2 regions of the Mesorhizobium sp. B2-5-4 genome follow, and region 2 is predicted to be linked to the other one. Evidence: predicted binding sites of a transcription regulator. Region 2 holds the regulator's gene; the other holds the start of a gene.
What was found. The regulator PhoB, encoded in region 2, activates phosphate uptake and scavenging genes when phosphate is short. The targets are predictions, from matches to a motif close to TGTCATNNANCTGTCAT.
Positions count from the first base shown of each region.

Region 1: a site for PhoB is predicted at 3,033-3,049, ahead of FJ492_RS18095 (alpha-D-ribose 1-methylphosphonate 5-triphosphate diphosphatase). Genes of this name have one in related genera too.

Region 1 covers NZ_VFUR01000013.1:141,915-149,232, reverse strand. Annotated here, with positions in the region: gene FJ492_RS18100 (AAA family ATPase) at 1-2,834, opposite strand, end outside; gene FJ492_RS18095 (alpha-D-ribose 1-methylphosphonate 5-triphosphate diphosphatase) at 3,216-4,415, shown strand; gene FJ492_RS18090 (phospholipase D-like domain-containing protein) at 4,486-6,189, opposite strand; gene FJ492_RS18085 (hypothetical protein) at 6,667-6,867, opposite strand; gene FJ492_RS18080 (hypothetical protein) at 6,944-7,174, opposite strand.
Region 2 covers NZ_VFUR01000006.1:224,162-231,479, forward strand. Annotated here, with positions in the region: gene xylF (D-xylose ABC transporter substrate-binding protein) at 1-114, opposite strand, end outside; gene FJ492_RS10085 (ROK family protein) at 383-1,630, shown strand; gene phoB (phosphate regulon transcriptional regulator PhoB) at 1,633-2,322, opposite strand; gene phoU (phosphate signaling complex protein PhoU) at 2,342-3,049, opposite strand; gene pstB (phosphate ABC transporter ATP-binding protein PstB) at 3,075-3,878, opposite strand; gene pstA (phosphate ABC transporter permease PstA) at 3,875-4,726, opposite strand; gene pstC (phosphate ABC transporter permease subunit PstC) at 4,730-5,713, opposite strand; gene pstS (phosphate ABC transporter substrate-binding protein PstS) at 5,780-6,835, opposite strand.

The DNA.
Region 1 (7,318 bases), on a different contig from region 2:
GCCTCATCGACCTCGGCGGTTCGTGTCAAAAGCTCTGCCAGCATGCTGCAATAGACCGGTTCGTCCTCAGGCGTCTGGAACGCGCCATGGAGGCCAAGGCCTTGCCGCATTTTTTCCCTGCCGCTCTCGACCTGGCCGGCGTTGCCGTCGCACCAGCCTTCGAAGATTTGCGCCGCGGCGGCCAGGGCGGGCATATAATGGCGCTCCGTCAAGTGGCGCAAATCCGCTATCACGCTTCGCAGCATCGAAAAATCGCGGCGATAGCAATGCAGCATCGCCTCGTTGAGGTAGGCATGCGCGATGCTGCCGGCATGTTCGGTTAGCTGCGCCCAGTTCCTAGCTTCCGACATCGAATGGATCGCGCTTGCCGGCTTTCCGACGAACCACAGCGACAAGGCGCGGTGGGCGAGCCCGCAGACCCTCGCGTCATGCCCGCCGAACAACGCGGCATTGGCTTTGCCCTGGCCGTGCTCATAGAGCGACAGTCCGGCGTCGACGGCCGCGATACAGCGGTCGTGGCGGCCAAGATTGAAGTCGATTGCCCACACGCAATGCCTGGCCTGGAGTTGCACTTCGGCATCCTCGACATCCCTGAGATCCCTGAGCACGACTTCCGCGCGCTCGCCGTCCATGACGGTATCCGTGAACCACCAACCCCAGTAGATCGGGAACCACTTGGCCCGCTCCGCCACCGGCCGCCGCCGGGCGATCACCACGCCGTTCTCGTACAATTCGCGGGCGGGCGCCGAGTTCGGACCTTCGACAGCGGTCAGGATGGGACCGAGCACGATCATTGCCGATAGCCGCAGCGCGTCTCGCGTGTCGGCTGCCGCAACGCGCTCGCAGAGCGCCAATGCATGCTCGAGTAGCTGCCTCGCTTCCGCCATTGCTGAGCGGGACGAGCTTTCCGTGCCTGCAATCACGAACTGAGCGATCGCGTCCTCCAGAAGGCCTGCGCGCTCGGCGTGCTCGGCGATCTCGGCGGTGCCCAGCCACCCGGCCAGGTTTCGGTTGCGGCTGACCGCGGCAAACAGGCGGCGATGCAAGGCCTGCCGTCTCTTGCGCAGCGTTGCGTTGTAGATCGTCTCCTGAATAAGCGCATGGCGCACGCCATGGACCGGAACGCCGGAAGACCGCACGCGGATCAGGAACCCGGCCTCCATCAGCGAATCCAGCGCGTTTGCGATGATTTCGTCGTCGAGCTCCGGCAACAGCGCGCGCAGCAATTCCTGATTGAAACGATTGCCCACGACGGCGGCGGCGCGCGCGACTTCGCGTGCCGGCCCCAGCGTTTCGAGCCTGGCCTCGATCACGCTTTCGAACACCGAGGCATGACTGCGCGTCGCGGTCCGCGCCAGCCGATCCGTTGCCGAGGCCGCGTTCTCGGTCATCCATTGGCAGATTTCCTCGATGAACAGCGGGATGCCTCCGGTCACGCGTTCCACCACGTCGAGCAATTCCGGGGAAGTTGACGGCTTGCCTTGCGGCCACATGGCCGCGATCGCCAGCCGCGTTTGCTCGCGGTTGAGCGGCTCTAGTGAGATATGCCTTGGATTCGATGCTGCCAGCCAGCTTTCGGATTCAGGGCGCGTCGTCGCGATGACAAGCGCCCGGAAGTGACGGGCCGACCGTGCAAGCTCAGCCAATAATTGTCTCGACGTCAGGTCGATCCAATGTATGTCCTCGACCACCAGGACGATCGGTCCGCTGGCGCACAAGGCTTCGAGCGAGTGGCGAACCGCCCAATTGGCTTTCGCGCGCATCGCCTCGGCGTCGATTTCCTTGAGCATCGGATCGGCTCCCTCGGCGCCGAGCAGGAACGAGAAGATGTCGATGATTTCGGGATCGCGGACCTCATGATCGCGGAATACTTCCGCCACGGCGGCAGCGCTCAGCTGTCCTTCGTTGCCGGCGAGATCGCCGCGTACGTTCTGTAGCAGCGGATGCAGCGCCGAGCGCAAGCCGCCGGGCGTGCACTGGAAGAGCAGCAGTTTCGCGCGCTGGTGACGCGTGCGCCGGCGCACTTCGTGAAGAATGCGCGACTTGCCGATGCCGGCCTCGCCCTCGATCACCACCACGCCGCCGTTTCCCGCGACGGCGCTGTCCCATGCTTCGGCGATCGTGGCGAGCTCGGCCTCGCGATTGACGAGCGGACTGCTCAGCCGCCCGAAGGCGAAGAAGCGGTCGACCTCGCGCTTGTGACTCAGCGCGCGCCAGACCAGCTCCGGCTCGGCAAACCCCTTGATCGCATGGGGGCCCCTGAAGCTGAACACATGCGACCGTCGCGCCAGGTTGCGCGTCGCGTCCGAGACCACCACCGTATCCGGCTGCGCGATGGCCTGGAGCCGCGTGGCCATCGCGAAGGCAGGGCCGGTGACATTGTCACGACCGGTGTCGGCGTCACCCTTGTGGATCAGGGTCATCGATGTCGCGATTCCGACCCGGACATGCAGATCGGCGCGGCCTTGGTCCGAACCGACCCGCCTGCAGGCGTCGATGATTTCGAGCCCGGCCCGGATCGCCAGCGATGCCGCGTCCTTGGCGTCTATTTCGGCGGGAAACAAAGCAACGCCGCCATCGCCGACCTCGACCTGGACGGCACCCGAGCACGACGCGACCGCCTGTCTCGCCGCCCGCTGGAAGGCTGATATCAGTTCCTCGAACTCTTCGATGTCCAGGATGGCAAGAAGGTCGGTCGATCCGACCAGGTCGTAGCAGAGCGCGGTCAGGATCCGGCGCTCATGCCGGGCTTCGGACGCATTTTTGCCGTTGCCGCCCAGAAAACCTGTTGCCACCGACGCCGCCGGCAACGCGACCGGGCTCTTCTCCGACATGCTGCGATTTCCTCGCCGAGCACAGTGACGGCAATATTAGCAAAGTGCGATGCTGTTCACAAAACACTTAATCGGTGGGCGGGGCGGGAAAGCCGATGCCGGGATCATATGGAGAGATATGCTCACGGCGTAAACTCCCCGTGGTGTTGACATTAGCCGCGACCGCTTTTGGTGGGCGGCCGGGATGACTTCGATGACCGAAATAAAGCTGTCACCAACCGAGCTTATCCGATCCTCGGGAATGAACCATCCACGTGACACGCCTTGAAAACCGCCTGGCCGGAGGGCGATCGGAAATGTGGAATGCTGTTTTCGGAGACGACCATGCTTGAACGGACAGACAGGGCCGCGCCCCACCGGGATCACGCGAAGAAACAGGACATGTGGCTGAGTGAATTCGAGATTGTCCTGCGCGACCGCGTCATTGCCAATGGCGCTGTCAGGATCGAAGACGGCCGGATCGCGGAGATCCGCGACCAGCCTGTCGAGAACGCCGACCTCATCGGCGGCGGCCGCCTGCTGCTGCCCGGTTTCATCGATATGCATGGCGACATGGTGGAGCGGGAAGTGGAGCCGCGCAGCGGGGTCCACGTGCCGATGGCAATCGGCATCGCCGAACTCGACAAGCGGCTGGCCTCCTGCGGCGTGACCACCGCCTATGCCGCGCTCTCCTTCATCGGCAACAGCGCCACCGCAGCCTTGCTGCGCTCGGAAGAACATACATCTTCGATCATCGAGACCATCACCGGGCTGAAAGACGACCTTCTGGTCGATCACCGCATCCATGCCCGTTTCGAGGTGACGTTCACCGCGGCTGTCGGCGTGCTGGAAAGATTGATGGATGCCGGCAAGCTGCATCTGGTTTCGCTGATGGATCATACGCCCGGACAGGGACAGTACCGCGATGTCGAATTGTATATCGCCCGCATGGCCAAGGAGCGCGGCATGTCGATAGCCGATGTATCCGAGGTCGTCGGCAAGCGCATGGCCGATCGAAACGGGCATGGCGGTGTGCTCGGCACGTTGCAGAGCCTGTCGGCGTTTGCCCGCGCCCGCGGCATCGTGCTCGCCTCGCACGATGACGACACTCTGGAAAAGGTGGAATTTGTCCACGGCCTGGGAACCGTGCTCAGCGAATTCCCGGTGACCCTGGAGGCTGCGCGGGAAGCCCGCCGGCTGGGCATGTATACGGCCATGGGCGCGCCCAACGCGCTGCGTGGAGAATCCTATTCGGGCAATCTTTCCGCCCGCCAGGCCTATGAGGCCGGGCTGCTCGACATGCTGGCCAGCGACTATCACCCGGCCTCGATCCTGCCGGCCGTGCTCGGCCTGGCGGAGCTGCGCGACGGTGGCCTGGCGAAGGCTGCGGCGCTGACAAGCGCCAATCCGGCCGAGGCACTCGGGCTCACCGATCGCGGCGCCATCGAAGCCGGGCTTCTGGCCGATCTCGTCGTCGCCGACCGCCAGCCGGTGCCACGTGTGCGAGCAACCTTCCGCGCCGGCCGCATGATCTACGGCGACGGCACGCTGAGCCGTTCGCCGCCTCCCGGGATGGCAAACGGCTCTAACGCTTTGTCTTGACGCAATTCCCGCGGGGAAAGCGCCGCGCGCTTTTCCCGGGAAACCACTTCACGGTTTTCCCGGAATTGCTCTAGGTGCCTGCCATCCAGAACGCCAGCATGCGCTTGGTCTCGCCGGAGGTCCGGCGCTTTTGCCAGTCCGGGTCACGCGACAGATATTGGAAGGGATCCTTCCTCTCCTTGGCCGCCTCCGCGAGATAGGCACGCCAGCGATAGTGGCTGTAGGTCTGCATGGCGTTGATGGCGTAGTGCATGGCGATCTTCTTGTGGCCCCGAATGACGATGAAGTTCTCGTCGTTTGCGGCACTCGCCGAGTGCGAAAAATTATGTGAGCCCGTGACGACGATGGGATCGTCGCTGAATGGATCGATCACCAGCACTTTTGAATGCGTGATGGCGTGACCTATGGCCGATTGGAAGTCGGCAGCCGTACCTTCCACGGCCCATTGCCCAACCGGTTTCTCAACCCCGGTGTCCTGCGCCGCATCGAGGAAAAAATCCTCGGGCTTCGCCTTCAGCAGCTTGAACTCCTCGAGACCCTTGCCGGTAAATCGGGTCGCGACGCCGCGCACATAGAGCTTCTTCTCCTTTTGAAGCCTGAGCAATGTTCGCACCGGCTCGTTGCCCGGCTGAAACATCACGAAAAAGACCCCATGCTGCGCACCTTCCACCAGTTTGACGAGTTCCTTGATGTCGATTTCATCGCTCAAGCTCGAGAACCAGCTGTCGATGGCGCCGGCACCGAAAGCGATGCCTTGCTCGGGCGAATTGTTGGATCGCAGCAGGTCGTCGGAAATCGCGCTCTTTGCGTCGACCAGCAGGTTGAACTGCGCTTCGTACCGCTCTGCCAGCACCGGATGCTCGAGCATGATGCCATTGTTGAGCTGCGTGCAGAGACCGGTCGGTGTCCAGTTCGTGCTCCCGGTCCACACCTTGGCCGGCTCGAACTTGTCGTTCGCAGCGCGCCCGATGACCAGGAACTTGTTGTGGGCCAGTGCTTTCGGTGCGAGGAAGCGGTCGTGCACGACAACATCCGCGCCGCGCAGGCGCGCCCGCGCATCCGCGTTTTCGTCCTCGCCCTCGGCATCGACGCTTCCATTCGCCAGGACGATCTTCGCCCGTTTGCCGATGGCGCTCAGCCCGTCGATGAGTTCCTCGTCGCCGAGCTCATAGAGCGCGGCATGCAGCTCCAGCTCCTCATCGGCCGCGACCTCGGCCATCATCTTCAGCATCGTTTCGCGCAAAGTGCCGCCCAGAAAAGCCCTCGCCTCACGGTCGACATTCTTGCTGACGATGACGGCGGTTTCCTTCAACTCCTTGAGCGTGATCCCCTTGCGCTTCATGTAACGCGCCATGAACTGCGACAGCACATAACCCCGGTTGAAGTGGACACTCGCACCGTCGCCGCAATCGGCGGAAAGTGTCAGCATTTCGGACCATTCGCTCGCCGGCCCGTCTTCCAGCGCGCCAGAGGCACCCTTGACCCTCGCGACGATACGATAGGCAATGACGTCGCCAAGGTCGGCGGCGTGGTCTGTCCAGTCATAGCGTTGGAATGGCCAGATCCGCGAGGAACGCGAGGTGATCCGGTTGCCGTCCTTGTCGACCTCCGTATCGTCTTCGAACCCGACGCGGTTCGACAGATAGTTGGGGGCGGAGGCGCCGCGGCGGCACTGGATGGCAAATCCCAGACATCCCTCAATGTCCTCCTGATGCGACCAGACGAGATGCACATCGTCGGCATTTGCAAACACTTTCAAGATGATATCGGCCACATGAGCCTCCCTCGCCGCTGTCAGGGCTTCTTATCGTCCCTACAACAGTATCAGCACTGGATCAGTCAGTATAGAAAAGCTTTGATCCGAGAGTCCAGCAAACGAAAGAAGGGCGAAAAATGCATCTAAATTGCCGTCTTTTCGATAAAATTGGCAACATTCCTCGCCACATAATTCGCCGGCTTATTAAGTTCAAAACTCAACCTTTGCGTCATCCGAACTCGAAGCTTGTGCCAAGCGTATTGCAGAGGTAGGTTATTGCCTGGACCGCTCGCGCCGGCGTTCCGGCAAGAAGAGCCCAAATATTGGGCGGATTTATTTCCTATGGCAACATGGACGCGCCGGTCGTTTCCTGCCGCGCCCTCCCGCCCGATCCGAAGCGCGGACGACATTGCATTTTGAAGGAATCCCTTCGGCCACACGAAACGGCACGCATGCCGGGTCCGAACCCGATCAAAATGTCGATTGGGGTCGGAGCTAAAGATCGAGCTCCACCATCATTCCACGCTCCTCTGCCATTTCCAGCAGCAGATCCTGCAGGGTCTCAATGGTCTGGGCCTTGCGGGCTGTCGCCGGCAGTTCCTCGATACTCTCCTTCATCGAAATCACGGCAGACCCGGTTTTCTCCGAGAGCAGCCGTGCGATAGCTGCGCGGATAAGCGCATTCTGATCGGGCATGATTCCCCCTTCATGCTATAACGGCACCATTTTCTTTCATGCTGTATGCCTTGTCGCAACTTATGCGAGCATTCATTCACGCTTGCAAGTCGTCTCGTTGATATTCGTATGATCGACAGCCGCTCAACAGCGAGGCCGACGGCACCCTGCTGTCGTCGGGTTCCATGGCGGCGAGCAGGGCGAGCGGCACTTCGTGCCGACAGAGCCCGATCAAAGCCCTGCCTTCTACCGCAACCGGTAATTCGGTGTATCTGTCGAAAATGGAAAACGTGCCTGTCGGCTCGTACAGGATCTCGAAACGCTCCAAGTCGCAAACCTCATCTCCCCGTAAGGCCTGTAACGCACGCACCCATCAGAGGTTGCATAAAAAATCGATTTTTCCCGAGGGCCGCCGCTGATGGCCGAAATCATCGAGAAGATGAAGGAGGCAGGCGGCAACTGAGGCCGATGC
Region 2 (7,318 bases):
TTCCTGGAAATTCGACCAGGAAACGCCGATGACCTTGTCCTTCGCCTGCGCCACCGACGCCAGCGTCAGCGACATGGCGACACCCGCCAGGATGGCGACTGTGAATCTCTTCATGGTATATCCTCCCTGCGCCGCGTATGGCGCGACCAAACTGGCCCGAAGGCCGGCATAGGCCCTATTTTTTCGAGCCTCGAAAAAACACTGATCCATCGTCGGAACACTGTCAACATCGATTCTGATGGATTTTGAGGTGCCGGGAGCCTTTTTTCGAGTCCCGCAATAAATAAATGACAGCTCCTGCCGCATCTGCCAGTATTCGGCCCATTGCCGGAGAGGTTCGAGGGGGTGTCAAGAACCGCGGCGACGGGAGGATGTGGGAAGCATGTCGGTCGGAATCCGCCACGACGATCTGCGCCGGCGCAACCGCGCCATGGTGATTGCAGCCGTGCGTCAGGGTGGTCAGCCCTCGCGCACCGAGATCGCCGCCACCACCGGCCTCAGCCACTCGACCATATCGGCGATATCAGCCGACCTGATCGACGAGGGTATCCTGACCGAAGGCAAGCCGAACGAAGCCGGTTCACTGAAACGCGGCCGGCCGCAGGTTGGCCTTGGCCTCAACCCCGAGGCCGCGGCTGTGATGACCGTGGTGCTGTCGCTGAATTTCCTGTCCGTCGCCGTCATCGATTATTCCGGCCAGGTGGTCGCCGAGGAACAGCGACGGCTGGACACGCTGACCATGTCGCGCGAGGCGCTGATCGGCGAATGCACGGCAATAGTGCGGCGGCGCCTCGAGGACCCCGATCTCGACGTCCGCAGTATTGCCCGCATCGCGCTGGCGATCCAGGGCATCACCGACAGCGAGGCGCGTGCGATGCTGTGGTCGCCGATCACGCCGCAGACGAACATTCCCTTCGCCGACATACTTGAAGCCGAGTTCGGCATCCCCGCCACCATGGAGAACGACTGCAACATGATGGCGGTGGCGCTGCGCTGGCGCGACCCCGAACGCTACCGCGACGACTTCATCGCCATCCTGCTCTCGCACGGCATCGGCATGGGCCTGGTGCTGAAGGGCGAGCTGTTCACCGGCACGCATTCATCGGGAGGCGAGTTCGGCCACATGATCCATCGCCCGGGAGGCGCGCTCTGCCGCTGCGGACGGCGCGGCTGCGTCGAGGCCTATGCCGGCAACTACGCCATCTGGCGCAACGCCAGGCAGCTTGGCGAGGACGCCGAACCGGTCGCAGATGTCAGCGATGCGCAGATGCGGACACTCGCCGCGACGGCAAGGGAGAAAGACGGACCGGAGCGCGAAGCCTATCGCAAGGCCGGCGAGGCGCTGGGCTATGGGCTGGGCAGCCTGTTCGCGCTGATCGATCCCGCACCCGTCGCCATGGTCGGCGTCAGCGCCGCCGCCTTCGACCTGATCGAGCCGGCCTTGCGCGAGGCCATCGGCCAGACCGCCGGCGGCCAGCATTCGGAATCGATTTCCTTCGACACCGAGCCGAACGAGCTGCCGCTCATCCGCGAAGGTTGCGCTATGCGCGCATTGACCTTCGTGGACCAGGAGATTTTCGCGCCGGGCGTGCTGGCGAGGCCCGGCGTTCCGGGCAAGAATGTAGCCTGATTTCAGTCTTCGCGGATCGCGTAACCAGCGCCGCGAATGGTGCGGATCACGTCCGGCATACGGCCGTTGTTGACCGCCTTGCGCAGCCGGCCGACATGCACGTCCACGGTGCGTTCATCGATATAGATCGTCTCGCCCCAGACATTGTCGAGCAGCTGGCTGCGCGAGAACACGCGGCCGGGATGACGCATCATGAATTCGAGCAGGCGGAACTCGGTCGGTCCGAGCCGGATCTCGCTCTTCTTGCGATAGACACGGTGCGATTCCCGGTCGAGCACGATGTCGCCGACCTTGAGCACGCTGGACAGCACTTCCGGCTTGGCGCGGCGCAGCAGCGCCTTGACCCGGGCCATGAATTCCGGTGTCGAGAACGGCTTGACCAGATAGTCGTCGGCACCGGTCGAGAGGCCGCGCACGCGGTCGCTCTCCTCGCCGCGCGCCGTCAACATGATGATCGGCAGCCTCTCGGTCTCGGGCCGCATTCGCAGGCGCCGACAGAGTTCGATGCCGGAAACCGCCGGCACCATCCAGTCGAGCACCAGGAGGTCGGGCACGTTCTCCTGGAGGCGGATCTCGGCTTCGTCGCCGCGTGTCACCACCTCGACCTGGTAGCCTTCCGATTCCAGATTGTAGCGGAGAAGCACGCCGAGCGGCTCCTCGTCCTCCACCACCATGATGCGTGGCGCGATCATCGATTGATCATCCCTGCCGTCAAGCCGCCGGCACCGACATCGCCGTCTCGTCCTGCTTCGGACGGTTGGCGGGCAGTTGCGTGCCGGTCAGCACATAATACGCATTCTCGGCGATGTTGGTCACGTGGTCGCCGATGCGTTCGAGATTCTTGGCGCAGAACAAAAGATGCGTGCAAGCCGTGATGTTGCGGGGATCCTCCATCATGTAGGTCAGGAGTTCGCGGAACACCGAAGTGTATTTGATGTCGATGCGTTCGTCGTCATTCCTGAGCTTGGCGAGGGCGGCGGCATCGCCTGCCGCGTATTCCTCGACTACCCCCTGCACCTGGATCAGCACCAGCTGCGCCATGGAATCTATCGAGTGCGACAGATCGCGCGGGGTGGCGGTAAGGCCGACGGAGCCGACGCGCTTTGCAATGTTCTTGGCAAGGTCGCCGATGCGTTCGAGATCGCCCGCCATGCGGATGGAGCCGACGACATGACGCAGATCGTCGGCCATCGGCTGGCGCTTGGCGATCAGGGTGATGGCGCGATCGTCGAGTTCGCGCTGGCGCGCGTCCATGATGGCGTCGTCGGAGACGACGCGCTGTGCCAGCGCATTGTCGGAATTCAGCAGCGCCTTGGTGGCGCCGCCGACCATCGTGCCGGCAAGATCGCCCATGTCGCTGATCAGCTTGCTGATCTGTCCGAGATCCTCGTCGAAGGCTGCGACTGTGTGTTCGGCCATGATCCTGGTCCTCGTATGCGTGAGATCAGCCGAAGCGGCCGGTGATGTAGTCCTGCGTGCGCTTCTCGCGAGGCGACGTGAAGATCTTCTCGGTCTTGTCGAATTCGACCAGCTCGCCCAGATACATGAAAGCCGTCTGCTTCGAGACCCGCGCGGCCTGCTGCATGTTGTGTGTGACGATGACGATCGTGTAGTCGGCCTGCAACTCGTCGATCAATTCCTCGATCTTGGCAGTCGACAATGGGTCGAGCGCCGAGGCCGGCTCGTCGAGCAGGATGACCTCCGGCTTCACCGCCACGGTGCGGGCGATGCAAAGCCGCTGCTGCTGGCCGCCCGACAGACTGAGGCCGCTGGCATTGAGCTTGTCCTTGACCTCGTTCCACAGCGCGGCGCGCTTCAGCGCCTGCTCGACACGGCCGTCCATCTCGGCCTTGCCGATCTTCTCATAGAGCCTGACGCCGAAGGCGATGTTCTCATAGATCGACATCGGGAACGGCGTCGGCTTCTGGAACACCATGCCGATCTTGGTGCGCAACAGGTTGAGATCCTGCGAGCGGTCGAGAACGTTCTGGCCGTCGAGCAGCACCTGACCCTCGGCGGTCTGCTTGGGGTAGAGTTCGTAGATGCGGTTGAAGACGCGCAGCAGCGTCGACTTTCCGCAACCCGACGGTCCAATGAAGGCCGTCACGCTGCGCTCGGGCAGCGACAGCGTGATGTCCTTCAGCGCCTTCGACTGGCCGTAGTAGAAATTGAGGTTCTTGACCTCGATCTTCGCCTTGGCGGCCGCCTCGGTGGCAATCGTCATGTCTGGAGACAACATCTGGCTCATTTGTCCTCTCTGCGTCCGGTCAGGCTGCGCGCAAAGATGCTGAGCGCGAGAACCGTCAATGTGATTATGAGTGCGCCGGTCCAGGCCAGTTGCTGCCATTCCTCATAGGGGCTGAGAGCGAACTGGAAGATGGTGACCGGCAGGCTGGCCATCGGCGCGTTGAGGTTGCTCGACCAGAACTGGTTGTTCAGCGCCGTGAAAAGAAGTGGCGCCGTCTCGCCGGAAATGCGGGCGATGGCCAGCAATATGCCGGTGACGATGCCGGACATCGCCGCGCGGTAGGCCACCGAACGGATGACCACCCAGCGTGGCGCGCCAATCGCCGTGCCGGCCTCGCGCAAGGCGTTCGGCACAAGGTTGAGCATGTCCTCGGTGGTGCGCACCACGACGGGAATGACCAGGATGGCCAGTGCCACGGCACCGGCGATGGCCGAGAAATGCCCCATCGGCCGCACCATCAATTCGTAGACGAACAGGCCGATGATGATTGAGGGCGCCGACAGCAGGATGTCGTTGATAAAGCGTACCACGGTGGTGAGTTTCGAAAAGCGGCCGTATTCGGCCATGTAGGTGCCGGCCAGCACGCCGATCGGCGTGCCGACGACGATGCCGATGATGGTCATCACGATGCTGCCGTAGATGGCGTTGAGCAGGCCACCGGCATCACCGGGCGGCGGGGTCATTTCCGTGAACACCGAGAGCGAAACGCCCGACAGACCCTTATAGAGCAGCGCGCCGAGGATCAGCGCCAGCCAGGCAAGGCCGATGCCGGCGGCGATGACGCAGAGCGTCATCATCACGCCGTTCTTGCGCTTGCGGCTCTGGTGAAGCGATGCGGCTGTCGACATCGGTCAGACTCCGGTACGGGCATCGATGCGCATCAGCATGTACCGGGCGATGGCAAGGATGAGGAAGGTGATGACGAACAGGATCAGGCCGAGCGCCACCAGCGAGGAGGTGTAGAGATCGCCGACGGCTTCGGTGAATTCGTTGGCGATGGTTGCCGAGATCGTCGTTGCCGGCGCGAACAGCGAGGCGCTGATCCGGTGGGCGTTGCCGATGACGAAGGTGACCGCCATGGTTTCACCGAGCGCACGGCCGAGAGCAAGCATGACGCCGCCCATTATGCCGATGCGGGTGTAGGGGACGACGACCCGGCGTGTTACCTCCCAGGTCGTGCAGCCAATGCCGTAGGCGGACTCCTTCAGCACCGGCGGCACCGTGTCGAACACATCCTTGGTGATCGAGGTGATGAAAGGCAGGATCATGATGGCCAGGATCATCGCCGAGGTCAGCAGGCCAATGCCATAAGGGGGCCCGGCGAACAGGCTGTTAAGGCCGGGAATGCCATGGAACACGCTGATGATGAAAGGTTGCACTGTCGTCTGCAGGAACGGTGCCAGCACGAACAGACCCCAGATACCGTAGATGATCGAAGGAATGCCGGCCAGCAGCTCCACCGCCATGCCGATTGGGCGCCGAAGTGGGCGCGGGCAAAGCTCGGTCAGAAAAATGGCGATGCCGATGCCGAGCGGCACGGCGATCAGGATAGCGATGGCCGAAGTGATGATGGTGCCATAGATCGGCGCCAAGGCGCCGAATTTCTCGGTAACGGGATTCCAGCTCTCGGTGGTCAGAAAGGAGAAGCCGAAGGTCGACAGTGCCTGCCAGGAACCGGCGAACAAGGAGATGGCAACGCCGCCGAGCAGCACCAGCACGAGAATGGCGGCGGCGCGGGTCAGCCCATGGAAGATCGAATCGGTCAACGCGAACCGTCTGACGGTGGCGTCGCGTGAACCTCGAATGGCTGGCAAGGCTTCCTGGGCAGCGCTCATGTCAAGCTCGGCTCTTTGTGTTGATTGAAAAGGAGCGCCGCGGGGCGGCGCTCCTCCAGAAAGATATTACTCGCCGGCGTAGACGGGCTTGCCGTCGGCCTTGATGTCGGCCTTCCACGAAGCCTTGATCAGGTCGACGACGCTATCGGGGATCGACACATAGTCGAGCGCCTTGGCGGTTTCCTTGCCGTCCTTGTAAGCCCAGGCAAAGAACTTGAGCGCTTCGCCGGTGGCCGCGGCATCGTCCGGAGCCTTGTGGATCAGCACCCAGGTCGAGGCGGCGATCGGCCAGGTGGCGTCGCCGGGCTCGTTGGTGATGATGACGTTGAAGTTCTTCGCGCCCTTGAAGTCGGCATTCGAAGCGGCGGCGCCGAAGGATTCGAGCGACGGCTCGACGACCTTGCCGGCTGCATTCACCATCTTGGAGTAGGACAGCTTGTTCTGCTTGGCATAGGCATATTCGACGTAGCCGATGCCGCCGTCGGTCTGCTTGACGGTGTTTGCAACGCCTTCGCTGCCCTTGGCACCGACGCCGGTTGGCCATTCGACGGCCGTGTCCGAACCAACCTTGTTCTTCCAGTCGGGCGACAGTTTCACCAGGTAGTCGGTGAAGTTGAAGGTCGTGCCCGAACCGTCCGAGCGATGCACGACCGCGATCGCGGTCGACGGCAGGGTGAGCGAGGGGTTCAGCGCCTTGATCGCGGCGTCGTCCCAGGTGGTGATGGCGCCGAGATAGATCTGGGCCAGCGTCTTGCCGTCGAGGACGAGTTCGCCCGGCTTGATGCCCGTGAGGTTGACGATCGGCACGATACCGCCCATCACCATCGGGAACTGCACGAGGCCGTTCTTTTCGAGGTCTGCGTCGGACATCGGCTTGTCGGTGGCGCCGAAGGTCACGGTCTTGGCGATGACCTGCTTGATGCCGCCGCCGGAGCCGATCGACTGGTAGTTGAGGCCGATGCCGGTATCCTTCTTGTAGGTGTCGGCCCATTTGGCGAACACCGGATAGATGAAGGTCGAGCCGGCGCCGGAAAGGTCAGCTGCCATTGCTGCGGAAAGGGTGAGGGTGGACGCCGCAGCCATTGCAATCGCAACGGCCGCCGAGCGGATGAAGTGTCTCATGTGGCCTGCTCCTGTTCGGAAGATGGTCTCTCGGCGCCACTTCTTTCCGGCGCCCGCTGAGGCCAATAGCCTTGGATTATAACAGTCGCATGACAGTTTCATGTCAGCCCGGTAACGCGTCGTCGGCACCGGGAAAAGCACCGGTGTCGGGCGCTTCGCGGCGCGATCCGAGTTTACCGCCGGAATCAGGGGCTTGAGCCGTTCGACGGCTGGAAGCACCCGGAATTCGACGGGGCTTTCCCAAGTGAAGAAAATCCGGACGGGAGCGCGTTGCTCGCAGCCAGAGCGTGTCATGGCTGGGCCATCGCCAAAAACAGGTCCGTTGGGGTAGAGTGACACTGTTTCTTGCAGGCGGTCGCTGCTCCCGCCCGTAACTGAGAAGAGCGGAATTCGATTTTGCTATTGTTCCGGCTGGACACCGTCTTTGATATGGCGCGATCGCACCATAGTCACTGCACGCGGAAGTAGCGGCAAATCCCCAGC